3 regions of the Photobacterium sp. TLY01 genome follow, and region 3 is predicted to be linked to each of the others. Evidence: riboswitches for the same ligand, from Rfam matches in the RefSeq annotation. Region 3 holds a riboswitch; each other region holds the start of a gene.
What was found. A riboswitch is a leader RNA that binds a small molecule or an ion and turns the genes downstream of it on or off. The one in region 3 is predicted to bind thiamine pyrophosphate.
Positions count from the first base shown of each region.

Region 1 (9,983 bases), 380 kb from region 3:
AGACCGCCTGGGGAGTACGGTCGCAAGATTAAAACTCAAATGAATTGACGGGGGCCCGCACAAGCGGTGGAGCATGTGGTTTAATTCGATGCAACGCGAAGAACCTTACCTACTCTTGACATCCAGAGAACTTTCCAGAGATGGATTGGTGCCTTCGGGAACTCTGAGACAGGTGCTGCATGGCTGTCGTCAGCTCGTGTTGTGAAATGTTGGGTTAAGTCCCGCAACGAGCGCAACCCTTATCCTTGTTTGCCAGCACTTCGGGTGGGAACTCCAGGGAGACTGCCGGTGATAAACCGGAGGAAGGTGGGGACGACGTCAAGTCATCATGGCCCTTACGAGTAGGGCTACACACGTGCTACAATGGCGTATACAGAGGGCGGCGAGCTAGCGATAGTGAGCGAATCCCACAAAGTACGTCGTAGTCCGGATTGGAGTCTGCAACTCGACTCCATGAAGTCGGAATCGCTAGTAATCGTGGATCAGAATGCCACGGTGAATACGTTCCCGGGCCTTGTACACACCGCCCGTCACACCATGGGAGTGGGCTGCACCAGAAGTAGATAGCTTAACCTTCGGGAGGGCGTTTACCACGGTGTGGTTCATGACTGGGGTGAAGTCGTAACAAGGTAGCCCTAGGGGAACCTGGGGCTGGATCACCTCCTTACCTAAAGACTGTGTCGTTGACGCAGTGTCCACACAGATTGCTTGGTCGAAATAGTTAAGAGCGCAAGAGAAGGGTCTGTAGCTCAGGTGGTTAGAGCGCACCCCTGATAAGGGTGAGGTCGGTGGTTCAAGTCCACTCAGACCCACCACTGTCTTCCCAAATACAGTGGTTCAACACTCTTGCAATACTCGATGGGGCTATAGCTCAGCTGGGAGAGCGCCTGCCTTGCACGCAGGAGGTCAGCAGTTCGATCCTGCTTAGCTCCACCACTCTTTAAGGGTTTTCCCCGAGAATCTTTAGAAAGTGGTTATCTGTCGATAATTCACAATGCTCTTTAACAATCTGGAAAGCTGACTAGTAAATTCAATCTTAAAGATTGAATCAAAAACTGTTTCAAGAGAAACAGAGTTCTCAAGCAATACACATTCAAGTGTCTTGTGTAAGAGTCCGGCGAATAAACCAATTGTCTCTTTGTCAGAGACACAACCTTGGTTGTTTGAACATACGAAACCTCTTGGGGTTGTATGGTTAAGTGACTAAGCGTACACGGTGGATGCCTGGGCAGTCAGAGGCGATGAAGGACGTACTAACTTGCGATAAGCGGTGATGAGGCAGTAAGAGCCACTTGAGTCACCGATTTCCGAATGGGGAAACCCAGCTGCATAAGCAGTTATCATCAGGTGAATACATAGCCTGATGAGGCGAACCGGGGGAACTGAAACATCTAAGTACCCCGAGGAAGAGAAATCAACCGAGATTCCGGCAGTAGCGGCGAGCGAAACCGGATTAGCCCTTAAGCGTGTTTAGTGTCAGGTGAAGGTCCCTGGAAAGGGCCGCGATACAGGGTGACAGCCCCGTAACCGACGATGCTTTACACGTGAAAACGAGTAGGACGGGACACGTGTTATCCTGTCTGAACATGGGGGGACCATCCTCCAAGGCTAAATACTCCTGACTGACCGATAGTGAACCAGTACCGTGAGGGAAAGGCGAAAAGAACCCCTGTGAGGGGAGTGAAACAGAACCTGAAACCGTGTACGTACAAGCAGTAGGAGCAGGCTTGTCCTGTGACTGCGTACCTTTTGTATAATGGGTCAGCGACTTAATTTCAGTAGCAAGGTTAACCGTATAGGGGAGCCGTAGGGAAACCGAGTCTTAACTGGGCGTGCAGTTGCTGGGATTAGACCCGAAACCAGGTGATCTAGCCATGGGCAGGTTGAAGGTGAGGTAACACTTACTGGAGGACCGAACCGACTAATGTTGAAAAATTAGCGGATGACTTGTGGCTAGGGGTGAAAGGCCAATCAAACCTGGAGATAGCTGGTTCTCCCCGAAAGCTATTTAGGTAGCGCCTCGGACGAATACTACTGGGGGTAGAGCACTGTTAAGGCTAGGGGGTCATCCCGACTTACCAACCCTTTGCAAACTCCGAATACCAGTAAGTACTATCCGGGAGACACACGGCGGGTGCTAACGTCCGTCGTGGAGAGGGAAACAACCCAGACCGCCAGCTAAGGTCCCAAAGTATCACTAAGTGGGAAACGATGTGGGAAGGCTCAGACAGCCAGGATGTTGGCTTAGAAGCAGCCATCATTTAAAGAAAGCGTAATAGCTCACTGGTCGAGTCGGCCTGCGCGGAAGATTTAACGGGGCTAAGTGATACACCGAAGCTGCGGCAATGCAATTTATTGTATTGGGTAGGGGAGCGTTCTGTAAGCGGTTGAAGGTGTGCTGTAAGGCATGCTGGACGTATCAGAAGTGCGAATGCTGACATGAGTAACGACAAAGGGGGTGAAAAACCCCCTCGCCGGAAGACCAAGGGTTCCTGTCCAACGTTAATCGGGGCAGGGTAAGTCGACCCCTAAGGCGAGGCCGAAAGGCGTAGTCGATGGGAAACGGGTTAATATTCCCGTACTGCTTATTATTGCGATGGGGGGACGGAGAAGGCTAGGTGGGCCAGGCGACGGTTGTCCTGGTTTAAGGGTGTAGGCTGCAGAATTAGGCAAATCCGGTTCTGCATTAAGGCTGAGACCCGATGTCGAGTCACTACGGTGATGAAGTCATTGATGCCATGCTTCCGGGAAAAGCCTCTAAGCTTCAGATAATAAGCAATCGTACCCCAAACCGACACAGGTGGTCGGGTAGAGAATACCAAGGCGCTTGAGAGAACTCGGGTGAAGGAACTAGGCAAAATGGTACCGTAACTTCGGGAGAAGGTACGCTCTTGGCGGTGAAGTCCCTCGCGGATGGAGCTGCTGAGAGTCGCAGATACCAGGTGGCTGCAACTGTTTATTAAAAACACAGCACTGTGCAAAATCGAAAGATGACGTATACGGTGTGACGCCTGCCCGGTGCCGGAAGGTTAATTGATGGGGTTATCTTCGGAGAAGCTCTTGATCGAAGCCCCGGTAAACGGCGGCCGTAACTATAACGGTCCTAAGGTAGCGAAATTCCTTGTCGGGTAAGTTCCGACCTGCACGAATGGCGTAATGATGGCCACGCTGTCTCCACCCGAGACTCAGTGAAATTGAAATCGCAGTGAAGATGCTGCGTACCCGCGGCTAGACGGAAAGACCCCGTGAACCTTTACTACAGCTTGGCACTGAACATTGACCCTACATGTGTAGGATAGGTGGGAGGCTTCGAAGCAGGTACGCCAGTATCTGTGGAGCCGTCCTTGAAATACCACCCTTGTCGTGTTGATGTTCTAACGTCGCCCCGTTATCCGGGGTGCGGACAGTGCCTGGTGGGTAGTTTGACTGGGGCGGTCTCCTCCCAAAGCGTAACGGAGGAGCACGAAGGTGGGCTAATCACGGTCGGACATCGTGAGGTTAGTGCAATGGCATAAGCCCGCTTAACTGCGAGAATGACGGTTCGAGCAGGTGCGAAAGCAGGTCATAGTGATCCGGTGGTTCTGAATGGAAGGGCCATCGCTCAACGGATAAAAGGTACTCCGGGGATAACAGGCTGATACCGCCCAAGAGTTCATATCGACGGCGGTGTTTGGCACCTCGATGTCGGCTCATCACATCCTGGGGCTGAAGTCGGTCCCAAGGGTATGGCTGTTCGCCATTTAAAGTGGTACGCGAGCTGGGTTTAGAACGTCGTGAGACAGTTCGGTCCCTATCTGCCGTGGGCGCTGGATGATTGAAGGGAGTTGCTCCTAGTACGAGAGGACCGGAGTGAACGAACCGCTGGTGTTCGGGTTGTGTCGCCAGACGCATTGCCCGGTAGCTAAGTTCGGCATCGATAACCGCTGAAAGCATCTAAGCGGGAAGCGAGCCCTGAGATGAGTCATCCCTGAGGCTTTAAGCCTCCTGAAGGGCTGTTCGAGACTAGAACGTTGATAGGCAGGGTGTGTAAGCGTTGTGAGGCGCTCAGCTAACCTGTACTAATTGCCCGTGAGGCTTAACCATACAACACCCAAGGGGTTTTAGCGGACTCCATAAGCACTTGAATGATGTGCTGAGAACTTAAGTCAGATTTTCCAAGATTGTTGAATAAATTTTGCTTGGCGACCATAGCGTTGCGGACCCACCTGATCCCATGTCGAACTCAGACGTGAAACGCAGCAGCGCCGATGGTAGTGTGGGGTCTCCCCATGTGAGAGTAGGACATCGCCAGGCTTCCTTTTAAAAAAGGCCACCCTAATCGGGTGGCCTTTTTGCTTTTTCAGGATTCTGGATCTGCTGAGTGAGTCGATTGGTTGGTGAAAGTGATGCGCAACATCTGAAGATCGCGCGTATTGCAAGTTGTTGATGTTTTAGTAGTCGATCGACAAAGTAATCAGTCATTTTCAGGCGGAAGGGCTGGTAATTCTCGTTCAGCTGTATACAATACTTACCAATTCTAGGGGATTAGTTCAGTCCGGTAGAACGTCGGTCTCCAAAACCGAATGTCGGCGGTTCGAATCCGTCATCCCCTGCCAAATACAAAAGCCTCGTCTTCGGACGGGGCTTTGTTGTTTCTGAAGGTCAGCTCATGCGCTGTGAACGTCAGCCCGCTGGGGTGCCAGTCCTATCGTCCGTCATCCCCTGTCAGTTTTAGTAACCTTGTCATCCATGTCTAAATGTCCGCGGTGGTAAGTATCTGTGGAAATTTGCAGTGGTTGAAGACATTATGAATCATGCATCCGCTTATCCACGCTGAAGCAACTGAAATCCCACGAAGCAAGCAAATAGGCTCAGAGATAAGTTCAGCATCATATTCAAGCCAGCCTTAATATAGGCGCCTTGCTGGAGCAGTATCAGGTTATCCATCGAAAACGTAGAAAAAGTCGTTAGCGCTCCCAGCATGCCGATGCCAATCAATGGACGCCAGGGAGCTGCCTCTATCATGCCCTGGTTCAGTGCCGAGCTCAGCATACCCATCATCAATGAACCGATGATGTTGACGGCCAGCGTTCCGTACGGGAATCCCTTGCCTAATAAAATCACCGAGAGTTCAGCAATCAGATAGCGTGAGCAGGCGCCGACCGCCCCGCCAATCGCCACATAGCCCAGAATAATCAGTTGGTTCATAGAAAGCCCAGATGGTGACAGAATCATTACATGCTATGGTCAAAAGACAGGAAAAAGTCTGATACCACAAAGCGACGTGCTTCTCACATGACGGTTACTACATTGTGCACTAATCCTAGCAGGAGTAGCGATGATTATGGGTATGTACCATACCATTTTACTGGCAATTAACCCGGATGATTTGAATGTAAAACAGTTAGTTGTAAAAGCCGGTGTGATTGCCAAGCAAAACAATGCAGATCTGCATCTGGCCTATGTAGAGCCGGGTGTAGGTAATGTCAGCTTTCTGGATATCGATTTACAGCTCGACGAGGCGCATAACGAGCAGGAGCTGAGAAGAATGGCTCAGTTGTCTGATCTGGCAAAGCATTCACCACGTCCGATTGCGGCGATTCATCTGGCCGACGGTGATGTTGCCGAACATCTGATTGCGCTGGGGAAGACGATCAAAGTCGATTTAGTGATCACGGGGAACTACAAACCCGGCATTCATTGGCTGGGTGATATACGTTATGAGCTGGCGCAACACTTGAAGTGTGATGTGCTGATCTGCCAGCAGAAAACGCTGTAGTGGTGTAGGGATGAAAAAGACGACTTGCTGAGCGGGTGATGCTTCCTTATACTCTTTGACTGAAACTTGTCGGAGTGCCAACTGGCTGAGACCGCATTGCGGGATCCGTTGAACCTGATCAGATTAGTATCTGCGAAGGGAACAAGAGAAAATCTTCTGCCTAGCTGTACCTTTAGCGTACTGCTGCTGTATCAGACGATGCGACACGCCCTACATGTGTCCGCCTCTTGTTTACGCGCCCATCCGTCAAGCAACTTCCCTAACATTGAAAAAGGAAATTGCTATGTCGAATCGCAAACAAGCGAGACTGGAAGCGAAACAATTCATTGATTCACTCACCACCCAAGCCTACCCCAATTCCCGGAAAGTCTATGTCACCGGCAGCCGGGATGATATCCGTGTCGGCATGCGTGAAATCGCCCAGGCCGATTCTTTGGTCGGCGGCGATAAAAACAACCCTATCTTTGAGCCAAACGAGCCGATTCGAGTGTATGACACCTCCGGCTTTTATACCGATCCTGAGCAATCCATTGATATCTATAACGGCCTGCCGACACTGCGTGAAAGCTGGATTGAGGAGCGCGGCGATACCGAACTGCTGGATGAGCTGAGCTCAGCATATTCCAAAGAGCGTCTGGCCGATGACACGCTGGATGATTTGCGTTTTGCCCACCGAGCCCGCGTACGCCGTGCGAAAGCTGGCCAGTGTGTGACTCAGATGCACTATGCCCGTCAGGGCATGATTACGCCGGAGATGGAATATATCGCGATCCGGGAAAATATGGGTCGCGCTCAGTATCGTGATGAGGTGTTGAATCAGCAACATCCGGGACACAGCTTTGGTGCCAATCTGCCCAAAGACATCACCCCAGAGTTTGTTCGCAAAGAAGTCGCGGAAGGCCGTGCGATTATTCCGTCGAACATTAACCACCCGGAATCCGAGCCGATGATCATTGGCCGCAACTTCCTGGTGAAAGTGAATGCCAATATCGGTAACTCGGCCGTGACCTCTTCAATCGAGGAAGAAGTGGAAAAACTGGTGTGGTCGACCCGCTGGGGCGGCGATACCGTGATGGATCTGTCGACCGGCCGAAATATTCACGAAACCCGCGAATGGATCATCCGTAACAGCCCGGTGCCCATTGGGACTGTCCCTATGTATCAGGCGCTGGAGAAGGTCAATGGTGTGGCTGAAAACCTGACCTGGGAAGTCTTCCGCGACACCTTGCTGGAGCAAGCGGAGCAGGGGGTCGACTATTTTACGATTCACGCCGGTGTATTGTTACGCTTTGTCCCGATGACCGCCAAGCGGGTAACCGGAATTGTTTCCCGCGGTGGTTCTATCATGGCGAAATGGTGTCTGGCGCACCACAAAGAAAGCTTTTTGTATGAGCATTTTCGTGAAATTTGCGAGATCTGCGCCCAGTACGATATCTCCCTGTCGCTGGGTGACGGCCTGCGTCCCGGTTCAGTTGCTGATGCCAATGATGAAGCCCAGTTCAGTGAGCTGCGCACTTTAGGCGAGCTGACTAAGATAGCCTGGGAGTACGATGTCCAGGTAATGATTGAAGGCCCGGGACATGTCCCGATGCACCTGATCAAAGAGAACATGGATGAGCAGCTCAAGCACTGCCATGAAGCACCGTTTTATACTTTAGGCCCGCTGACCACCGACATTGCCCCGGGCTACGACCATATTACTTCTGGTATTGGTGCGGCGATGATCGGCTGGTTTGGCTGCGCCATGCTGTGCTATGTCACGCCGAAAGAGCATTTAGGTCTGCCGAACAAAGACGATGTCAAAACCGGTCTGATCACCTATAAGCTGTGTGCCCACGCCGCTGATCTGGCCAAAGGTCATCCCGGGGCGCAGGTGCGTGATAATGCCCTGTCCAAAGCCCGTTTCGAATTCCGCTGGGAAGATCAGTTCAATCTCGGATTGGACCCGGATACTGCGCGGGCTTTCCATGATGAAACGCTGCCACAGGAATCGGGCAAAGTGGCTCACTTCTGCTCGATGTGCGGACCGAAATTCTGTTCGATGAAGATCTCCCAGGAAGTGCGGGATTACGCCAAAGCGCAAGAGGACGCTCAGGTGATTCAAATGCTCGAGGATCCCTTGGAGGGGATGCGCCAGAAAGCGGAGGAGTTTCGGGACAAGGGCAGCGAGCTCTACCACAAGGCGAAAACCCATGAGGAACAGCAGGCATGAGTGAGGTGATGCAAGCGTCATTTCCTGTGATGGAGGGCGGCATCGGTCCGCTCTATCCGGTTGTTGATGATGTCCGCTGGATTGCCCGATTGCTGCCGCTTGGGGTGAAAACTGTTCAGTTGCGGATCAAAGATCCAGCGCATCCTGAGCTGGAGGCGCAGATTATTGATGCGATTCGTCTGGGCCGGGAGCACAACGCCCAGGTGTTTATTAACGACTACTGGCAGCTGGCGCTCAGGCACGGTGCTTACGGTGTGCACCTGGGGCAGGAAGAGCTGGATATCGCGGATCTCGATGCGCTGCGCCAGGCAAATATCCGCCTGGGGGTATCAACCCGAACGGCGGCTGAGCTGCAACGCGGTCTGGCACTGGCACCCAGCTATGTAGCGATCGGCCATATTTTCCCGACCCCGACCAAAGACATGCCGACTCCACCACAAGGGATCGCTCAGTTAAAAGCGCACCTCGGCACAGTGGCCGGCCGCTATCCGACGGTCGCCATCGGCGGGATTGATCTCACCAATGTTGCAGATGTCTGGCAGACGGGCGTGTCCTGTGTGGCTGTGGTGCGGGCTGTGACAGCGGCAGCGGATCTCGAGCAGGCACTGGCGGCATTTGCTGACAAGCTGGTGAGGTAGTCATGCTGACAGACGAGTCTTTCTTGCGCTACCAGCGCCAGGTGCAGCTACCGGAAATCGGAGAGCAGGGCCAGCAGGCCCTGCAGCAGGCCAGGGTGCTGATTATCGGTGCGGGCGGGCTTGGCGCACCGGCAGCCTTATATCTGGCGGCGGCGGGCGTTGGCAGCCTGGTGATTGCCGATGGTGACAAGGTTGAGCGCTCCAACCTCCAGCGGCAGATTATCTACCGTGATGATAATCAGGGTGAGAGCAAAGCACAGGCCGCCGTGACGCAGATCAAGGCGCTCAATCCGCTGATCCGTGCCCGTGCAGTGACAGCCAGACTGGCCAAGCTGCAACTGGCGATGGAAATCAGTCTGGCTGATGTGGTGCTTGATTGTACCGATAACTTTGCCAGCCGCCATGCCATTAATCAGGCCTGCTTTGAGCACGGTAAACGGCTGATCTCTGCCGCGGCGATTCGCTGGCAGGGGCAACTGATGAGCTTTGATTTTCGCACCCGGCAGGGGCCTTGCTACCACTGCTTATTTCCGAACGGCGAGATGAAAGCCCCGCAGAACTGCAGTGAATCCGGGATTGCCGGACCTGTGGTCGGCATTATGGGAACCTTTCAGGCGCTGCAGGCGGTGAAAGCCATCACTGACAGCGGTGATCTCTGTGTCCGTCAGTTCCGCCAGTTCGACGGCCTCAGCCTGCAATGGCAGCAGTTTGCCTTGCCTGCCAACCCGCAATGTCCTGTATGTAGTAAGGAATCTTGATGACCACGATAACCGTTCTGGTGAACGACAAAGCCATGCAGCTGGCGGCACAAAGCTCGCTGCAACAGCTGCTGGAGCAATTGGCGATGCCGCTGGATGCCACAGCAGTTGCGCTCAATCAGGCCATTTTGGGCCGCGAGTTCTGGGCCGAGCAACGGCTCAATGACGGCGATGAAATCGCCTTGTTTCAAGCCATAGCAGGAGGCTGACATGCTGACCATTGCCGATAAAACCTTTTCATCCCGCCTTTTTACCGGAACGGGCAAATATGCTGGCCGGGACGTGATGGCAAAGTCAATTATTGCATCCGGTTCTGAGCTGGTGACCATGGCATTGAAGCGGGTGGATATTGATAACCGAGATGATGACATTCTTGCCCCGTTGCGTGAGGCGGGAGTCAACCTGCTGCCGAATACCTCGGGAGCCAAGAATGCCAAAGAAGCGATCTTTGCCGCCCAGCTGGCCCGTGAAGCGCTGGGAACCAACTGGCTGAAACTGGAAATCCACCCGGATCCCAAGTACCTGATGCCGGATCCGATAGAAACGCTGGCCGCAGCCGAAGCGCTCGTCAAGCAAGGTTTCATTGTACTGCCCTACTGTCATGCCGATCCTGTGTT
Region 1 covers NZ_CP090364.1:3,281,225-3,291,207, reverse strand. Annotated here, with positions in the region: rRNA gene LN341_RS15285 (16S ribosomal RNA) at 1-667, shown strand, start outside; tRNA gene LN341_RS15280 (tRNA-Ile) at 739-815, shown strand; tRNA gene LN341_RS15275 (tRNA-Ala) at 861-936, shown strand; rRNA gene LN341_RS15270 (23S ribosomal RNA) at 1,194-4,083, shown strand; rRNA gene rrf (5S ribosomal RNA) at 4,178-4,293, shown strand; tRNA gene LN341_RS15260 (tRNA-Trp) at 4,519-4,595, shown strand; gene crcB (fluoride efflux transporter CrcB) at 4,804-5,187, opposite strand; gene LN341_RS15250 (universal stress protein) at 5,318-5,758, shown strand; TPP riboswitch at 5,819-5,916, shown strand; gene thiC (phosphomethylpyrimidine synthase ThiC) at 6,042-7,970, shown strand; gene thiE (thiamine phosphate synthase) at 7,967-8,608, shown strand; gene LN341_RS15235 (HesA/MoeB/ThiF family protein) at 8,611-9,366, shown strand; gene thiS (sulfur carrier protein ThiS) at 9,366-9,575, shown strand; gene LN341_RS15225 (thiazole synthase) at 9,577-9,983, shown strand, end outside.
Region 1: it holds a riboswitch for thiamine pyrophosphate, as region 3 does, so the genes downstream of both, thiC (phosphomethylpyrimidine synthase ThiC) here and thiB (thiamine ABC transporter substrate binding subunit) in region 3, are expected to answer to the same signal.

Region 2 (9,983 bases), on a different replicon from region 3:
GCTGCAGACCTGGACCAGCTAGGTCAGGGGTTGGATGTGACTTACACCGTTTTGGATAACACTCAGGATGACTGGGTCACTTTCCGCGCGAAGATTGATTTCACAAACCAAAGCAGTAAAACATTACCCGCGACAGGTTGGTCAATTTACTTCAGCCATATTCGCATGGTTGAAAGTGTCTTAACCGACCAGGTGAAAATCAGCCATGTTAACGGGGATATGTTTAAACTCGAGCCTACCGCAAACTTTGTACCTCTGGCTCCGGGACAATCGCTTGCCATTGAGTTTGACGCAGCAAACTGGCAGGTCGCAAAAACTGACGTAATGCCAAACTGGTATTTCGTGTCTGAAGATCAGGGCCAGACCATCACATCGCTGATCACCAGTACCAGTAACCGCGTGAATGGCCTGGTCCCGACCAAGCCATCAGAAGAACTTCCTTTCGTAGCGGATTTTTCAACGCCACAACAATGGAAACGTTATGGAAGTGCTGCCATAACCGATTTTTACGATCCTTTTACCGCGCAAGACAGATACCAGCGTAATGCTGATCTCAATGTCATCAGCAATGCCAATGGCGTGATTCCTACGCCAGCCGAAATGACGCTTGGTACTGGTGATGTCACGCTGGATTCAACCTGGGTCATCGTTTACGGCAACGGTTATGAAGATCAGGCCATGTTCCTGGCCAACCAACTGGGTATCACCGCTGCGCCCTGGTCACCCACGACACAAAAACGTATCAATATGGGCTGGGGCCAGGTCAACATCAATGGCGTCCAAAAATGGGAAGAGGCATATAACCTAAACGTTGACGCCGCCAGTGAGGTCATCACCATCGGTGCTGCAGATCCTGCAGGTGCACTTTATGCCTCCCAGTCATTGTTGCAATTAATTGACGGCAATAAAGTTCCCGCAGTACAGATTGCTGATGCCCCTCGTTTTGCATACCGTGGCTTCTCCGTCGATGCAGTCCGTAACTTCCGTACCAAAGATTCGATTCTTCAGCTACTCGACCAAATGGCCGCATTTAAACTGAACAAACTGCACTTGCGCCTGGCTGATGATGAAGGCTGGCGTATAGAAATTGCCGGTTTGCCTGAGCTGACAGATGTTGGTGCAACACGCTGTCATGATCCTGAAGAAAAAACCTGTCTGTTACCTTTCCTGGGGGCTGGCCCTGAGGGTTCACCTGAATCCAATGGTTATTACACAGCGGCAGACTATCAGGAAATTCTGAGCCATGCCGCTGCACTGAACATCGAAGTCGTGCCAGAGATCGATATCCCAGGACATGCACACGCGGCGATCAAAGCGATGGAAGCTCGCTATGACCATTACGCGGCACAAGGAAACATGGCAGAAGCGAACAAATATCTGCTGACCGATTTTAACGATACCACTCAGTATCTGTCGGTTCAGATGTTCACAGACAACGCCATCAACGTGTGTATGGAATCAACCTATAACTTTGTTGATGCCGTCGTGAGCGGCCTTGTCAGCCTGCATCAGGGCGTTCAGCCCCTCAAAACCTTCCACTTCGGGGGTGACGAAATTGCTGGTGCGTGGATTAACTCGCCTGCCTGTCAGGATTTCATTGCCAACAATACTGATGGTGTGAACAGCGTCTCGGATCTGAGCCGTTACTTTGTTGAACGTATTTCTGTGATCACAGCCAACTATGGTCTGGATATGGCAGGCTGGGAAGACGGACTGATGCACGATGGTCAGGTTTACCCTCGCTCACAAATGGCAAACAGCCAGCTCTGGGGGAACGCATGGCAGAATATCTGGGAATGGGGTGTCGCAGATCGTGCCTACAATCTGGCCAATAACGACTATAAAGTCGTCTATAACCATGCGACCCACCTGTACTTTGACCACCCATATGAGCCCGATCCAAACGAGCGTGGCTACTACTGGGCACCACGCTTTACCGACACCCGTAAAACCTTTGGTTTCATGCCAGATGATGTCTTCGCCAATGCTGACTTCACTCGCGCCGGTGCACCGATCACCAAAGCCGAAGTGGTTGCTTCAGCAGGTGTGAAAAAGCTGCTCAAGCCTGAGAATGTTCTGGGTCTTCAGGGATCGCTCTGGGCCGAAACTGTCCGTACCGAAGACCAGTTTGAAGGGATGGTCTTCCCTCGCGTGTTAGGCCTGGCTGAACGTGCCTGGCACACGGCTACTTGGGAAGCCAATGACAACGCTGGCATTGCTTTGGATGAAACCGGACGTAACACAGATTACAACCAGTTCGCCAACCTGCTGGGTCAGAAAGTACTGCCGAAACTGGAGCAAGCGGGTATCGCGTTTAACCTGCCAGTTCCCGGCGGTGTGATTGAGAATGGTGTCCTTCAAGCCAATTCGACGTTCCCGGGTCTGACGATTGAGTACTCAACCGATCAAGGCGCGAGCTGGCAGTCGTACGACCATCTCAACCCACCCGCGGTTGCGGCAGGTGTTCAGCTGAGAACTGTTTCCGGTCTGCGAGCCAGCCGGGTAGCAACAGTTAACTAAGTGATATCACCGACTCACAGAGCTCCTTCGGGAGCTCTGTTTCATTTCAACCCTGATGTTCTGACCCTGAGCTTATTCAGACCATACTGCCAGTTCATTACCACTTGGCTCAGTGAAGTGAAAGCGTCTGCCGCCAGGAAAAGAAAAAATCGGCTTCACAATCACCCCACCTGCCGCGATCACGGCCTGTTCAGTGGCTTCCAGATTGTCACTGTAAATCACAATCAGTGCAGACCCTTTTTCAACCTGAGAAAACAATGGCGCAGCATAAAATCCGCCATCCAGCCCCTGCTCTGAAAATGCAGTGTATTCATCACCATAATCGATGAATGACCAGCCAAAAACGCGCTCAAAAAACGCCTTTGTCTTAGATAGTTGGGCTGCGGGAAATTCAACATAATTTATTTGATGGTGCTTTTTCACTGTGGCGGCTCCTTAATGGCTGATTTCAAAAGACATGATCGACAACGAAAGCTTAGCTGGTTTTACCTCATTAAACTCACCTGTCACCAATTTGGTGTAATTCTTTTGCTTTCTGAGAAACAACAAGGTTAGAATGACCGGCGCGAAAAAGTGCTTAAATGTTAGTTTCAGCACATCGCATCAGATGAAGAAATACGTTAGTCGGGGAGCCGTAAGGCTGAGACCACAGAGTGGGACCCGTTGAACCTGATCCAGTTAATACTGGCGTAGGGAACTAGCAGCATTGCCCGTCACCTTCTCATCCTGACCAGGATGCTCACGAAGTGTAACCCGGCGACTGTTCGTCACCCCTGCGTAATCAAACGATGATTTTGATAGCAAGGGATGCCGATGAACACGCCCACAATAGCCAAACCTTCTCCGTTAAATAATCCTGCACGTACTCCGATTACGCTGACCATTGCCGGTTCAGACAGCGGCGGCGGTGCGGGCATTCAGGCAGACATTAAAGCGATTTCAGCAACAGGTGGCTATGCCTGTTCCGTCATCACTGCACTGACGGCGCAAAATACACTGGGTGTCTCCGGCATCTTTCCTGTCAGCCCTGCGTTTGTTGAACAGCAATTGGATGCCGTTTTCAGTGATCTCGACATCCGGGCCGTCAAAATCGGGATGCTGAGTGATGCCGGTATCATCCAGGCCGTCGCAAAAAAGCTTCGCCAGTACCAGCCTGAATTTATCGTGCTGGACCCTGTGATGGTGGCCACCAGCGGGGATCTTTTACTCGAAGAAGACGCTATCAGTACGCTGAAAAATGAACTCATTCCTTTAGCCAACCTGATAACCCCGAACCTTCCCGAGGCCGTGACACTCACAGGCTCCGCCGGCCGGCATATCGATCCACCAGCCCTCAAGTGTCTTGATCAAGAAATGCTGATTGAGCAACTCAGAGCCATCAGCAACAATGCTGTGTTGCTCAAAGGCGGTCATTGGGAACATGACGCATTCAGCACGGATTACCTGATTACAAAAAGTGACACCGTCACCATTTCAGCCGAGCGTGTAGTAACTCGTAATACTCACGGTACAGGGTGCACTTTATCCGCTGCTATTGCCTCCTACCTGGCACAAGGCTTTAGCCTCGCCGACGCTGTCAATCAAGGCAAAACATATCTGACCGAAGCCCTGTGCCATGCAGATCTGCTCAGCATTGGTCAGGGACACGGACCCGTTCATCACTTCTATGCACTTCACTCGTTGAGGGATCAGGGATGAGCACATTCACTCCCCCGGTAAGTTATCCATTATTGCCGCCTGAAACTGAATTGAACAAACCCGGTATTCATATAAAGCAGCTGAGCTTGGCCTTTTCAGGTCAAAAGATCCCTTTATTCAGCCAGTTGGATTTAACGCTCCAGCCCGGGCAATGGCATTGCATTCTGGGTCAGAGTGGCTGCGGTAAAACCACTTTGCTGCGCCTGCTCGCCGATCTGTTACCCAAAGATGTGGCATGGAGCGGCGAACTGTCTGCTTCTGATAACCAAAGTATCAGTGGCCGTGTCGCCTATATGGCGCAGCAAGATCTGCTGCTACCCTGGTTAAATGTTCTGGACAACGTCTGCTTCAGCTTCAGACTGAAACAGGGTAAGGCCAGTGCAGCCGTGCAGGAGCGTGCAATCCAGCTCCTCCATCGAGTTGGATTAGGTGAAAAATTGCACGCCCGTCCATCGCAATTATCAGGGGGAATGCGACAGCGCGTTGCGCTTGTTCGCACCTTAATTCAGGACAAACCGCTGGTGTTAATGGATGAACCGTTTTCCGCTCTGGACGCCGTGACAAGATATAAGCTCCAGGATCTCGCCACTGAGTTGCTGGCTCAGCGCACCGTTCTGCTGATCACCCATGATCCTCAGGAAGCATTAAGGCTGGGTCACCACCTGTTTTTAATGCAAGGGAGACCAGGACGATTAAAGCATTTGCCCATTCCCGAAGGTGCACCGCCGAGAGCCATCAACGCTGAACTGGCCGTCAAACAACAAGCCATTATCGAGCAACTTTCCAGCCAGGGTGAGCGCAATGTTTAAAGCACTGGCAGACAAACGTGTGTTGACACCGATGAATTTTCGGCCACTTTTTCATCATTCTCTGAGTCGACTTGCGCTCAGTTCGGCGGTTCTGATCGGTTTCTGGCAGGGTATTGTCAGCCTGTTTCAGCTTCCCGGCTTTATTCTGCCGGCGCCGCTCGCCGTATTCCGCAAATTAATTCAGCGCCATGATGTCTTACTCAGCCATGCGGCTGTCACTATCAGCGAAATTGTCCTGGGGTTGGCCTTCGGGCTTGGCATTGGTCTGGTCTGCGCGCTGATGATGTTGCTTTTTAATCCGGTGAAACGCTGGTTGCTCCCTTTGCTCATCGCCAGCCAGGCTATTCCTGTTTTTGCCATTGCCCCGATTCTGATGCTCTGGCTGGGCTATGGCATTGCATCAAAAGTCGTCATGGCGGCCATTATCATCTTCTTTCCGGTGACAACCTGCTGCTATGACGGTTTGCGACACACCCCGCAGGGCTATTTAGATCTCGCGAAAACAATGAATGCCACCACATGGCAAATGTTGTGGCATATCCGGCTGCCGGCGGCCCTGCCCGCCCTGGCCTCAGGAATACGGGTTGCCGTGGTCGTCGCACCGATTGGCGCTGTTGTCGGAGAATGGGTTGGCGCCAGCGAAGGACTCGGCTACCTGATGCTGCAGGCCAACGCCCGCATGATGATCGATGAAATGTTTGCCGCTTTGCTGATTTTAGCAGGACTCTCTGTCTCGCTGTATTTTGCGACAGATTACCTGCTTAAACGTGCTATCCCCTGGCTGCCAGAGAATGGCCAGTCCCAATAAAATTCATCATACATAAGGAAAATAACAGATGACTTACTTACCGGCCCGAAGTGCCATCGCCCTTGCCATTACAAGTGTGGCCAGTCAGGCTCAGGCCAAAGACATGACCTTAATGCTGGACTGGTTTGTTAACCCGAATCACGGCCCGATCATTATTGCGCAGAAAAACGGATTGTTCGAAGAGCAGGGCTTAAACATCAAGATTCAGGAGCCTGCCGACCCTTCCATGCCAGCCAAACTGGTTGCAGCGGGAAAAGTGGATCTGGCGATCTCTTACCAAACCAGTCTGACCATTGATGTGGCAGCAGGGCTGCCGCTCATCAGGGCGTCGACGCTCATTGCAACACCGCTCAATACCTTGATGGTACTGGATAATAACAAGATCAAGACCATGGCAGATTTAAAAGGAAAAACGATTGGTATCGCAATTGCCGGCAATGAAGAGGCAACCGTCGGCACCATGCTCAAAACAGCAGGTGTCGACTTCACAGACGTTAAGATTGTCAATGTCGGATGGGCGCTCTCCTCGTCACTCGCCTCCGGGAAAGTTGACGCCATCTGGGGTGGATTACGCAATTTCGAATCGAACCAACTGGCGCTGGAAGGGTATAAAGCAAAATCTTTCTTCCCGGAAGAACATGGCGTGCCTCCTTACGACGAGCTGGTCGTTGTCGCCAATAAAAACCAGTACAACGCTGACGATCTGAAAAAATTCAACCTCGCCATTGAGAAAGCCACACAGTATCTCGTGAACCACCCGGATAAAGCCTGGCAAACCTTTGTCTCTTATTCTCCCGATACATTGAATAACGAGTTAAACAAACTGGCCTGGCGCGATACTTTACCTCGTTTTGCTCTCCGCCCTGCTGCCGTGGATCAGGAACGCTACAATCAGTTCTCTAAGTTTATGTATCAGCACAAAATTATCGATAATGCGCCTGAAGCAAAAGACTTTGTGCCTGCCTTTTAATTGCTGCATGAATGCCACTTTAACCGGGATGAAATAACCCATGAAACATCAAGATTTAATTGATGCCTGCCAGGACGACTGGCAAGCGTATACACACCATCACTTCGTCGCACAACTGGCACAAGGATCATTACCTTCAACTGCCTATCTTCATTACTTGAAACAGGATTTCCTGTTTCTGAAACATTATGCCCGTGCCTATGCACTGGCCATTTATAAAGCAACGACACTGGAAGAAATGCGACGTCCGCTGCCCAGCCTACAGGCACTGATTGGCAGTGAAATGCACCACCATGTCACCTATTGCCAACAATGGGGGCTGACAGAATCGGACATGGAAGCAGAGGCAGAAGATGTCGGAACCGTCGCCTATACCCGTTATGTTTTAGACACGGGCATGGCGGGCGATCTGACAGACTTATTTACTGCGCTGGCGCCATGCGCGATCGGCTATGCCATGATTGGCGAAAGGCTGATAAAAGCGCCTGACACCCGTATTCAAGGCAACCCTTACGCCAGCTGGATTCAGCTCTATGGCGGCGACAGCTTCCAGCACGATGTGCAAACCAGTATCCAACATCTGGACGAATTGCTAGAGCCTGTGTCACTGGTAAGTCCACGGGGCCAGCAGCTCATCAACATTTTCCGAACGGCCACCCGCATGGAAATTGCGTTCTGGCAGCAAGGTCTGGACGCCGCTTAATGCGTTCTTCGGAGGGGACGAGGTTCATTCCCTCTTTCATCGGTTCATGTGAAGAATATTCAGTTTCTGGACAATTTTTCTTTTAAATTCAGCTTATAAGACGGCCAGATAGACATTTCTGGCCTATCTTTTATGCATGCTTTGTGTCAGTGAACACATTATTTACAGGACAACAGCATGGCAGCTGAAAGTAAGCAAGTCGCCGTCATTGGCTTGGGACGGTTTGGAATGGCACTTTGTCATGAACTGAATCAGCATGGCGCCGAAGTTCTGGCTATCGACATAAATGAAGATCTGGTACGTAAAGCCGCAGATCATGTCACGCAAGCCATAGTCGCCGATTGCTCCGTGGAAGATACGGTTTCAGAACTCAAACTGGATGATTACGATATCGCGATGGTGGCTATCGGCGATAACGTCAACGCCAGTATTCTGACCACACTGATTTTAAAAGAATCAGGAGTAAAACAGGTTTGGGTGAAGGCCAAAGACAGATACCACGCTAAAATTCTGCACAAAATTGGTGCCGATCGTGTTGTGATGCCGGAAACAGAGATGGGGCAGCGCATTGCCCGTATCATGCTGGATACACGTATTTTTCATTATCTCGAACTGGGTAGTGGCCTGGCGATTGCCGAAGTTGTGGTGTTGACAACGATGATGGGCAACCCACTTTCTGCTCATCCTTGCTGTCAGGGCCAGCACACTCACCTTTTAGCCTTAAAACGAGGACCTGAACTCAGACCACATCCTGATAAAGACACCCGCATGGAAATCGGCGATATTCTGATCATCGCTGGGCCGGAATCAGAACTCAGCGTATTGTTAAAACGCATATGAAAGGTTTTATCGGTAAAGGCGGTATCTTTCATCTCAAAACACCGCATAAACAATCGCAATGGTCTGAGCCTAAAATCATCATTGTCAGCTTTCTTTCCATCCTGTTGCCCGCCTCGGTATTGCTGACATTACCCCTGTTTTCTCTGACAGGGTTAAGTTTTATTGATGCGTTATTTACCGCAACTTCAGCAATCAGTGTCACCGGGTTAGGCGTTGTCGATACCGGTACCCATTTCACACATAGCGGAAAAGTACTGCTGATGATTCTGATGCAGATTGGCGGACTGGGACAGATGACCTTGTCGGCAGTGTTGCTTTACATGTTCGGGGCTCGACTCAGCCTGAAACAGCAAGCTGTCACGAAAGGCGCTTTAGGGCAAGAGAACTCAATTAACATTCGTCGTCTGGTCATTCTCATCATACTGTTTACGTTCATTGTAGAAACAATCGGAACTATGATCCTGGCTATCCGTTGGGTGCCTGAATTTGGTGTGACCGAGGGGCTGTTTACTGCCGTATTTCATGCCATTTCTGCTTTTAATAATGCGGGGTTTTCACTGTTTTCTGACAGCTTGACAAGGTATCAGGACGATCCCCTGCTTCTGATGACTATCTCGCTGTTGTTTATCTGCGGCGGTCTGGGTTTCACTGTGGTGGCCGACTTATTTAAATGGTCAAAAACACGGCACCACAGACTGCGTTTACATTCTAAATTGATGCTGGTTGCCACGCCAACGCTGCTTCTGTCCGGTACCTTACTGTTCTGGCTGCTCGAAAGAAACAATGCCGCCACACTTGGCCAGTTACCAACCGGCTTGCAGTGGATAAATGCATTCTTTCAGTCAGCAACGGCCAGAACGGCCGGGTTTAACTCAGTGGACATCTCACAGTTTTCACAACCTGCTCTTTTGGTCATGATGGCGTTGATGTTGATAGGTGCTGGTTCGACATCAACCGGCGGGGGGATCAAAGTCTCTACTTTCGTCGTGGCTGTACTGGCGACAATCACCTTTTTACGTCAGCAGAACAATGTTGTGCTGTTTAAACGAACAATTGCCTGGAGTACAGTGCTCAAATGCCTGGCGATTATTGTTGTCAGTGGCTTAATTCTGATGCTTGCCATGTTTTTGTTAATGCTGACTGAAAAAGCTTCGTTTGATCGGGTGATGTTTGAAACCCTGTCAGCTTTTTCCACCGCAGGACTCAGTGCAGGACTGAGCGCATCCCTGTCTGAGCCAGGAAAAGTCATCATGGTGGTTGTGATGATTACAGGCCGTATCGGTCCGCTTACGCTGGCATATCTGCTTGCAAGACCGACAACAACCCAACTGAAATACCCGGAAGATAACGTCTATGCAGGCTAGTGATATTTAGCGCCCGCCTGATTCTGCATTGCCAAGAGACTCAGCAGTACCCCAACACCGTTATCAACCAGTTCATACTGGCGGGCTTTACCCAGTACCCGGATACCCTGCATTTGCATAACCAGAAAGTGACTGAAATGCTCCGCATCTGTGCTCATGTTCCATTCACCCTGCTCCTGAGCATTTTGAATGGCGGTCTGAAACCGTTCAGCAAGTGCGTTGAACAAAACGCCGCCTGTCGCCAGTACAGCCTCATCACAGTGTGCACGTT
Region 2 covers NZ_CP090365.1:929,163-939,145, reverse strand. Annotated here, with positions in the region: gene LN341_RS19915 (family 20 glycosylhydrolase) at 1-2,520, shown strand, start outside; gene LN341_RS19910 (VOC family protein) at 2,593-2,943, opposite strand; TPP riboswitch at 3,136-3,233, shown strand; gene thiD (bifunctional hydroxymethylpyrimidine kinase/phosphomethylpyrimidine kinase) at 3,334-4,218, shown strand; gene LN341_RS19900 (ABC transporter ATP-binding protein) at 4,215-5,027, shown strand; partial or broken gene LN341_RS19895 (ABC transporter permease) at 5,095-5,835, shown strand; gene LN341_RS19890 (ABC transporter substrate-binding protein) at 5,864-6,805, shown strand; gene tenA (thiaminase II) at 6,846-7,508, shown strand; gene LN341_RS19880 (TrkA family potassium uptake protein) at 7,686-8,348, shown strand; gene LN341_RS19875 (TrkH family potassium uptake protein) at 8,345-9,712, shown strand; gene LN341_RS19870 (TetR/AcrR family transcriptional regulator) at 9,709-9,983, opposite strand, start outside.
Region 2: it holds a riboswitch for thiamine pyrophosphate, as region 3 does, so the genes downstream of both, thiD (bifunctional hydroxymethylpyrimidine kinase/phosphomethylpyrimidine kinase) here and thiB (thiamine ABC transporter substrate binding subunit) in region 3, are expected to answer to the same signal.

Region 3 (9,983 bases):
GTTGCGTGATAACCGCAGCTCGACGAGAACCAAAGCAGGTCAGACTCCCCTGCTCTCCTATCTAAAATGCATAAAGATACAATTATCGCTTGACGCTAGTCTGTACAATTTGATATTCCTTTGGTCAACAACACAGCGGATCAAAAAAACAATGCAAACACAATTCACCCTTCTACTCAGCCTACTCCTTCTCGTGACCAGTCGCGTGGGTAGCTGATGGGTGAAATTCACCGCTAACAATTCAGATTAACCCGCGCCCAAGCGCGGGTTTTTCGTATAAAGGCCCGGCGTACAGGACGCGACCAAGCCATTATTAACAGGCAGGCCAACTAAAAAGGAAGCAATCATGAACGATCAGGTCATTATATTCGACACCACCTTGCGCGACGGCGAACAGGCCTTGTCCGCCAGCTTAACGGTGAAAGAGAAGCTGCAGATTGCCTATGCCCTGGAGCGCCTGGGCGTCGATATTATTGAAGCTGGCTTCCCGGTGTCCTCGCCGGGCGATTTTGAGTCGGTGCAGACCATCGCCAGGCACATCAAGAACAGCCGCGTCTGTGCCTTGTCCCGTGCCGTGGCCAACGACATTGATGTCGCTGCCGAATCGTTAAAAGTTGCCGAAGCCTTCCGAATCCATACCTTCATCTCCACCTCCACCATTCATGTTCAGGACAAACTGCGCCGCAGCTATGATGATGTGATCGACATGGCGGTGGCTGCCGTGACCCGTGCCCGTAAGTACACCGACGATGTCGAGTTTTCCTGTGAAGACGCCGGCCGTACCCCAATCGATAACCTGTGCCGTATGGTTGAAGCGGCCATCAAAGCCGGCGCAACCACGGTCAATATCCCGGACACGGTTGGCTATACCCTGCCGAGCGAATTTGGCGGCATCATTTCCCAGCTGTTCAACCGCGTACCGAACATAGACAAAGCCGTCATTTCGGTGCACTGCCACGATGATCTGGGCATGTCGGTCGCTAACTCCATGGCTGCCATTCAGGCCGGTGCCCGTCAGGTCGAAGGCACGATCAACGGGATTGGCGAGCGCGCCGGTAACTGTGCGCTGGAAGAGATCGCCATGATCATCAAAACCCGCGCCGAGCTGCTGGGTGTCACCACCAATATCAAGCACGAAGAAATTTCCCGCACCAGCAAAATGGTCAGCCAGCTGTGTAACATGCCGATTCAGTCCAACAAAGCCATTGTCGGTGCCAATGCCTTCAGCCACTCGTCGGGGATTCACCAGGACGGCGTGCTGAAGAACAAGAACACCTACGAGATCATGACCCCGGAATCTATCGGACTGAAAAACCAGGCGCTGAACCTGACCAGCCGCTCCGGTCGCGCGGCCGTCAAGAGCCACATGGACAGCATGGGTTACAACGACAACGAGTACAACTTAGATACCCTGTATGCCGATTTCCTGAAACTGGCCGACCGCAAGGGCCAGGTATTCGATTACGATCTGGAAGCCCTGATGTACTTCGCCAACATGCGCGAGGAAGACGACTACTTCAAACTGAACTACCTGAGCGTCCAGTCAGGCAGCGTGATGGCGACCACCAGCATCAAACTGCAGTGCGGTGACGAAGAGAAATGTGAAGCCGCGGTCGGGAATGGTCCGGTCGATGCGCTGTACCAGTGTATTTACCGTTTAACCGGCTATGAAATCGCTCTGGACAAGTTTGACCTGACCGCCAAAGGCGAAGGGGAAGACGGCCTGGGTCAGGCGGATATTATTGCCAACTACAAAGGCCGCAAGTACCACGGGACCGGTCTGGCAACCGACATTGTTGAAGCGTCCGGACAGGCTCTGCTGCATGTGATCAACAGCATCCATCGCGCCGAGCAGATTGCAGAAATTAAACAGAAAACAAAAATGGAGACAGTATAACCATGGCAGGTCAACGCTATAAAATTGCCGTGTTATCCGGCGACGGGATCGGTCCGGAAGTCATGCGTCAGGCACACAAAGTGCTGGACGCCATTGAAGCCCGGTTTGGCTTCACCCTGGAGCGTGAAGCATATGATGTAGGTGGCATTGCCATCGACAATCACGGCTCACCGCTGCCGGATCACACCCTGAAAGGCTGCGAAGCTGCTGATGCTGTGCTGTTCGGCTCGGTCGGCGGCCCGAAATGGGAACACCTGCCCGCCAATGAGCAACCGGAACGCGGGGCGCTGCTGCCGCTGCGCAAGCACTTCCAGCTGTTCTGTAACCTGCGTCCGGCGCAGATCCACAGTGGTCTGGAAGCCTTTTCTCCCTTGCGTGCCGACATCTCCGAGCGAGGTTTTGACATCGTGGTGGTGCGTGAGCTGACCGGCGGCATCTACTTTGGTCAGCCGAAAGGCCGCGAAGGGGAGGGTGCGATGGAAAAGGCCTATGATACTGAGGTTTATCATCGCTATGAGATCGAACGTATCGCCCGTATCGCGTTTGAGTCTGCCCGTCTGCGTCGTAAGAAAGTCTGCTCCATCGACAAAGCGAACGTGCTGCAAAGCTCAATTCTGTGGCGCGAAGTGGTGGAAGGGATCGCCAAAGATTACCCGGATGTCGAACTGAGCCACATGTACATCGACAACGCCACCATGCAGCTGATCAAAGATCCGTCGCAGTTTGACGTCATGCTGTGTTCCAACATTTTCGGTGACATTATCTCCGACGAATGCGCCATGATCACCGGCTCTATGGGCATGCTGCCTTCGGCCAGCCTGAACCAGGACAAGTTCGGCATGTATGAACCGGCCGGCGGTTCAGCGCCGGATATCGCCGGTAAAAACATCGCCAACCCAGTGGCACAGATTCTGTCTGCCGCCCTGATGCTGCGCTACAGTCTGGGTCAAGAAGAAGCGGCACGCGCCATTGAGCAAGCCGTCTCCCAGGCACTGGAAGCCGGTGAACTGACAGCGGATCTGGCCGGCAACCGCCCGGCCCTGTCGACCGACGCCATGGGCGATAAAATCGCCGCCTACATCCGCCAGGCATAAGCCGAACGACGAGGAGCAAACGAGCAATGTCAAACACAACACACACAGCCAAAACGCTGTACGAAAAAGTCTATGATGCCCACGTCGTGGTCGCCGCCGAAGGTGAAAACCCGATTTTGTATATCGACCGCCACCTGGTGCACGAAGTCACCTCACCGCAGGCCTTTGATGGCCTGCGCGAAAAAGGCCGCCCGGTTCGCCAAACCGGCAAAACCTTCGCCACCATGGACCACAACGTGTCGACGCAGACTAAAGACATCAATGCGTCGGGCGAGATGGCACGTATCCAGATGGAAACCCTGGCCAAGAACTGTAAAGATTTCGGCGTCACCCTGTATGATCTGAACCACAAATACCAGGGCATCGTCCATGTCATGGGGCCTGAGCTGGGGATTACCCTGCCGGGCATGACTATCGTGTGCGGCGATTCCCACACCGCCACCCATGGGGCGTTCGGCGCGCTGGCCTTTGGGATCGGGACGTCTGAGGTTGAGCACGTGCTGGCCACCCAGACCCTGAAACAAGCCCGGGCCAAAACCATGAAGATTGAAGTCAGAGGCAAAGTCGCCCCTGGCATCACAGCCAAAGACATTATTCTGGCGATCATCGGCAAGACCACAGCTGCCGGCGGTACCGGCTATGTGGTGGAGTTCTGCGGCGAAGCGATCACCGATCTGAGCATGGAAGGCCGGATGACGGTCTGTAACATGGCCATTGAGCTGGGTGCCAAGGCCGGCCTGATTGCCCCGGATCAGACCACCTTTGATTACATCAAAGGCCGTCACTTTGCTCCCACCGACGCCAATTTTGACGCCGCTGTCGAATACTGGCAGACCCTGAAATCCGATCCCGATGCCCAGTTCGACCACGTGGTCACCCTGGATGCCAAAGACATCAAACCACAGGTGACCTGGGGCACCAACCCGGGTCAGGTCATTGCCATTGATGAGCCGATTCCGGCCCCGGACAGCTTCAGCGATGCGGTTGAGCGCTCTTCTGCCGCCAAAGCACTGGCCTACATGGGTCTGGAAGCGGGTAAAAAGCTGGCCGATTTCCCGATTGATAAAGTCTTCATCGGCTCTTGCACCAACTCCCGCATTGAAGATATGCGAGCTGCCGCCGCGGTTGCCAAAGGCCGCAAAGTCGCCCCCCATGTGCAGGCACTGGTGGTGCCCGGTTCTGAGCAGGTCAAAGCACAGGCCGAACGCGAAGGGCTGGACAAAATTTTCATTGAAGCCGGTTTTGAATGGCGCCTGCCGGGCTGCTCTATGTGTCTGGCGATGAACAACGATCGCCTGGGGCCAGGGGAGCGCTGCGCCTCGACCAGTAACCGTAACTTCGAGGGCCGTCAGGGCCGCGATGGCCGCACTCACCTGGTGAGCCCGGCGATGGCCGCTGCCGCCGCCTGTGCCGGTCATTTCGTGGATATCCGCGAGCTGGACCAAGCCACCGTCGCCACCGCCTAATCTGAGAGGAAACAAACATGGCAGGAATCAAACAACATACTGGACTGGTGGTGCCGCTGGATGCCGCGAACGTCGACACTGACGCCATCATTCCGAAGCAGTTTTTGCAGAAAGTGAACCGGACCGGTTTTGGCAAGCACCTGTTTCACGACTGGCGTTTTCTCGATGACGCCGGCCAGCAGCCAAATCCTGAGTTCGTCCTCAACTACCCGCGCTATCAGGGCGCCAGTATCCTGCTGGCCCGTGAAAACTTCGGCTGCGGCTCCTCACGCGAGCACGCCCCCTGGGCCCTGGCTGACTACGGCATCAAGATCATGATTGCGCCGAGCTTTGCCGACATTTTTTATGGTAACGCAATCAACAACCAGATGGTGCCGGTGCGCCTGACGGATACCGAAGTGGACGAGATTTTCCAGTTTGTCGACGCCAACCAGGGCGCTGAGGTGACAGTGGATCTGGAAAGCATGACGGTCAGTGCCAACGGCAAAACCTACGCATTCGAGATTGACGAATTTCGTCGCCACTGCCTGCTGAATGGTCTGGATAACATCGGCCTGACCCTGCAGCACGAAGATAAAATCGCTGCGTATGAAAGTCAGATCCCGGCCTTTCTGGCCTGATCTATACTGTCAGTGCTGACTGACTCAGACACCCTGCTCCGGCAGGGTGTTTTGTTCAGCGCCGGTACCGGAAAGAAACACCCTTTACTTCGGTCTGTTGAATATCAATCTTTTGACAGAGGTGTTCACATGTATCCGCTACGCCAAATCCTGACTGTGTTGAGCATGCTCACCTTGCTCAGCCTGTCTTTCGTCACACTCGCAGCGCCCAAAGCCGATCTCTGGCCTTTGTGGCAGGCCAGCAACCCGGGCAGTACCGAAAAAATTGACCATACCCGCTGGCAAACCCTGCTCAACGACTATCTGCTGGTCGCCCCCGGGCAGACCCGCTTTCGTTATGCCGCGGTCAGCGCGCAGGATAAAACCGCGCTGGCTCGCTATCTGGACCAGCTCACCGCGCTGGACCCGCGCCGCTACAACCGTAATGAGCAATTTGCCTACTGGGTCAACCTGTATAACGCCCTGACGGTCAAAGTGATTCTGGATAACTATCCGGTCAGCTCGATCACCAAACTCGGTGGTTTGTTCAGCTTCGGCCCCTGGGATGAAAAGCTGATCACCATCAGCGGCCAGAGACTGTCACTCAATGATATTGAACACCGCATTTTGCGCCCGATCTGGCAGGATAAGCGAGTTCATTACGTGGTGAACTGTGCCAGTTTAGGCTGCCCGGATCTGCTCCCTGAGGTCATGCAGGCCGATCAGCTGGAGCAGCAACTGGACTTGGCCGCCAGACGCTTTATCAACAGCGAGAAAGGGGTTTCTGTGCGCGGCCAGCGTGTCCGCCTGTCGTCGATTTATGACTGGTATCAGAGTGATTTCGGCACCCTGGCTGAGCTGCAAACACACCTGAATCAATATCTCAGCCGGCCGGTGACCCTGACATCACCAACTTACGATTACGACTGGCGACTCAATGAGCTCAAATAGCCTCAGCTGACAACTGACAACTGACTAGCGCCTCAGGATTCACAGCCGGCCGCAATTGTGGCTGGCAACCTGTCCCGGCCGCGTTTACAATGAGAGCCGTTCTCATGGGGAGTCTTCGGGCTGAGATCGTACGGCGTACGGGACCCATTGAACCTGAACCAGATCATGCTGGCGGAGGAATTGAGAAAAACTGAGAGACAAGAAAGCACATCTTTACCCGCTTATCGTGCCTTTCCGGGAAACCTTCCCTCTCACTCAACCCCGCGCCTTGAAGAAATCGGAATTCCCTGTTTAACAGGAACTCAGGAGCGCTTTGTGAAACACCAACTGATAGCTTTACCCCTGCTGGCTGCCGCCACGTCTGCCGCGGCCGCTCAACCGACTTTAACGGTTTACACCTACAGCTCTTTCACCGCCGACTGGGGACCAGGTCCGGCCATCGAAACGGCTTTCGAAAAAGAATGCGACTGCGATCTTCAGTTTGTCGCCCTCGACGATGGCGTGTCGATCCTCAACCGGGTTCGTCTGGAAGGCAACAGCAGCAAAGCCGATCTGCTGTTAGGACTGGATAACAACCTGATGGCGGAAGCCAAGAAAACCGGCCTGCTGGCCACACACCAGGTCGATACCACGGCGGTTACCCTTCCGGGCGGCTGGAACGATGACACCTTTGTGCCTTTCGACTATGGTTACTTCGCTTTCATTTATGACAGCAAGAAACTGAGCAACCCGCCAGAGAGCCTGAAAGCCCTGGTTGAGCGCGACGATCTGACCATGATTTACCAGGATCCGCGCACCTCAACGCCGGGACAGGGTCTGATGCTGTGGGTGAAATCTGTCTATGGCGATCAAGCCGCCGCAGCCTGGCAGCAACTGGCGAAGAAAACCGTGACTGTGACCAAAGGCTGGTCAGAGGCCTACAATATGTTCCTCAAGGGCGAGGCCGATCTGGTGCTCTCTTACACCACCTCACCGGCCTACCACCTGATTGCCGAGCAAGACGACAAGTACAAAGCCGCCAACTTCAGCGAAGGGCACTATCTGCAGGTGGAAGTCGCCGCTAAACTCAAAAACAGCCGCAACAGTGCGCTGGCTGATCAGTTCCTGGCCTTCATGCTGACCCCGGGCTTCCAGTCACAGATTCCAACCGGAAACTGGATGTATCCGGTGACCAATCAGACACTGCCAGAAGGCTTCAGCAGCCTGCCCCTGCCTGCCAAGTCGCTGGAATTTTCCGCCGATGAAGTCGCGAAAGAGCGTAAAAGCTGGATTCGCGAGTGGCAGACTGCCCTGACCCAGTAAGGCAATAGGACAGATCTTGTTACTCTCCCGTTCCAGCCTGCCCGGCCTGTTCAGCGCCGGGCTGATCCTGATTGTCGTCGGCGGGGCGCTCAGCGCGCTGCTGACTCAGGCCACCGAACTGCAGCCGCTCAGCTTGTGGCAGGATCCTTACCTGCGTCATGTCACGGCCTTCAGCTTCAAGCAAGCGCTGCTCTCGACCCTGCTCAGTGTGATACCGGCGATTCCTGTGGCTTACGCCCTGTCGCGACGCCGTTTCCCGGGCCGCACGATACTACTGCGCTTATTCGCGATGACAGTGGTGCTGCCGGTACTGGTGGCGGTATTCGGCCTGCTGGCAATTTATGGCAACAGTGGTTTGCTGGCCCAATGGCTGGCCGCTTTAGACATGCGTCTGCCGTTCAGTATTTACGGTCTCAACGGCATTCTGCTTGCCCATGTGTTCCTGAATCTGCCGCTGGCAAGCCGTTTACTGCTACAAAGTCTGGAAGGCATTCCGGCCGAACAGCATCAGTTGGCTGCCCATCTGGGCATGAAAGGCTGGCCGCTGTTCCGGCTGGTTGCCTGGCCGCGGCTGCGCCAGCAACTGCCGCAGGTCGCCGGGCTGGTGTTCATGCTGTGCTTTACCAGCTTTGCGGTCATTATGTCGCTCGGTGGCGGCCCGAAAGCCACCACAATCGAGCTGGCCATCTATCAGGCGCTGAGGTACGACTTTGATCTGGCTGCCGGTGCCATGCTGGCGTTATGGCAGATGCTACTGTGCTGCTCGTTGGTGTTGTTCAGCCAGCGCTTTGCCAAACCGCTGTCCACACTCAGCGGCCGGGTCCGCCAGGGGCATCCGAATTATCTCGACAGCCACACGGCAAGGGTGTGGGACGGATGCTGGATTGGCTTGGTACTCTTGTTAGTTCTGCCGCCTATGCTGGCGGTCCTGAGTGCCGGTCTGAACAGCCAGCTACCGCAACTGCTGGCCACCCCGGCCCTGTGGCAGGCCGTGACCCACTCGTTACAGATCGCAGCGCTGGCCTGTGTGCTGGCACTGATCAGCGGTATCACCATACTCTGTGCCAGCCGTTACTGGCGGCTGCAACGCTACCGCCTCTCTGCCGACGGACTGGAGCTGATCGGCACCATTATTCTGGTCACTCCAGGGCTGGTGATCAGCACGGGGTTGTTTTTGCTGCTGCGCGAATTCACCGACGTCTTTGCCTCAGCCTTTTGGGTCGTGGTGGCCGTCAATGCCCTGATGGCACTGCCTTATGTGATCAAAACCCTGAGCCAGCCGATGCTGCATCTCGCCCAGCAATACAATCCGCTGTGCCAGAGCTTGGGCATGCGCGGCCTGTCGCGCCTGTACCTGGTGGAATGGCGGGCACTGCGTAAACCGATTGCGCAGGCGATGGCGATCAGCTTCGTGCTGTCACTGGGCGATCTGGGCGCGATTGCGCTGTTCGGCAGCCAGGATTTTCAGACCCTGCCCCTGTACCTGTTCCAGCTGATGGACAGTTATCAGATGGAAGCCGCCGCCGTTGCCGCCCTGCTGTTGCTCTTGCTCAGCCTGGGCATTTTCACTGCGGTGGAAAACCTGCTCTTGCCCCGCTCTCCCTCATCTGCCCGCACTGCGAATGGATAACGTATGACTGCACCTATGCTCTCTTTGTCGCAACTGAGCCATTGCTACCGCCACCCTCATCAGGCGCCGATGCAGCTCAGCTTTGATCTGTCGGTCGCACCGGGAGATATTCTGGCGGTGATCGGCCCCAGCGGGGCGGGCAAAAGTACCCTGCTGGCGATGATCGCCGGCTTTCTCAAGCCGGACAGCGGCGAGCTGAGGATCAACGGTGAAGTGATCGACCGGCAAAATCCGGCCGAAAGGCCGCTGTCGATCCTGTTTCAGGATCACAACCTGTTTCCGCATCTGAGCGTGTTTGACAATATTGCGCTGGGGATCCATCCCGGGCTGCGCCTCAGCGCCGCTGACAAAGCCTCCGTCAAAGACGCGGCAGAACGGGTCGGTATTGGCCGTTATCTGGATCGCTTGCCTGAGCAGTTATCCGGCGGTCAAAAACAGCGGGTGGCTGTGGCACGCTGCCTGGTCAGACACCGTCCGCTTCTCTTGCTGGATGAGCCGTTTTCCGCGCTGGATCCGGCGCTGCGACAAGAAATGCTGGATCTGATTGCCAGTCTGGCCAAAGAAGCCGGGATCACGGTACTGATGATCACCCACAGTCCGGACGATGCCCTGAAAATTGCCGATCACTGCGCCTTTGTCGAACAGGGAGAAATCCGGGTATGCGGCCCCACCCAGCAAGTGCTGGGGGAGCCGGAAGATGAAAGATTAAGGAAGTATCTCGGGCGATGAATGCTGAAGATCCGCTCAGCGGATCCCGCCCGGTGAATTACAGATTTTCTTCAGCAAATTCCGCCAGACGGCTGCGGACCACACCATTGAGGTAGATGTTGGCGCTGCCCTCGAAGTTCTTAAATCGTTCAACGATATAGGTTAAGCCTGATGTGACAGGCGACAGGTAAGTGGAATCGATCTGCGCCAGGTTACCGGAACAGACCAGCTTAGTGCCTTCACCACAGCGGGTGATGATGGTCTTGATTTGCGACGCGGTCAGGTTCTGACACTCATCCAGCAACACGAAAGCGTTCTGAATCGAGCGGCCGCGCA
Region 3 covers NZ_CP090364.1:2,905,556-2,915,538, forward strand. Annotated here, with positions in the region: gene leuA (2-isopropylmalate synthase) at 347-1,897, shown strand; gene leuB (3-isopropylmalate dehydrogenase) at 1,900-2,991, shown strand; gene leuC (3-isopropylmalate dehydratase large subunit) at 3,018-4,457, shown strand; gene leuD (3-isopropylmalate dehydratase small subunit) at 4,475-5,077, shown strand; gene LN341_RS13470 (DUF547 domain-containing protein) at 5,228-6,007, shown strand; TPP riboswitch at 6,103-6,205, shown strand; gene thiB (thiamine ABC transporter substrate binding subunit) at 6,323-7,309, shown strand; gene thiP (thiamine/thiamine pyrophosphate ABC transporter permease ThiP) at 7,326-8,939, shown strand; gene thiQ (thiamine ABC transporter ATP-binding protein) at 8,943-9,668, shown strand; gene LN341_RS13490 (PhoH family protein) at 9,706-9,983, opposite strand, start outside.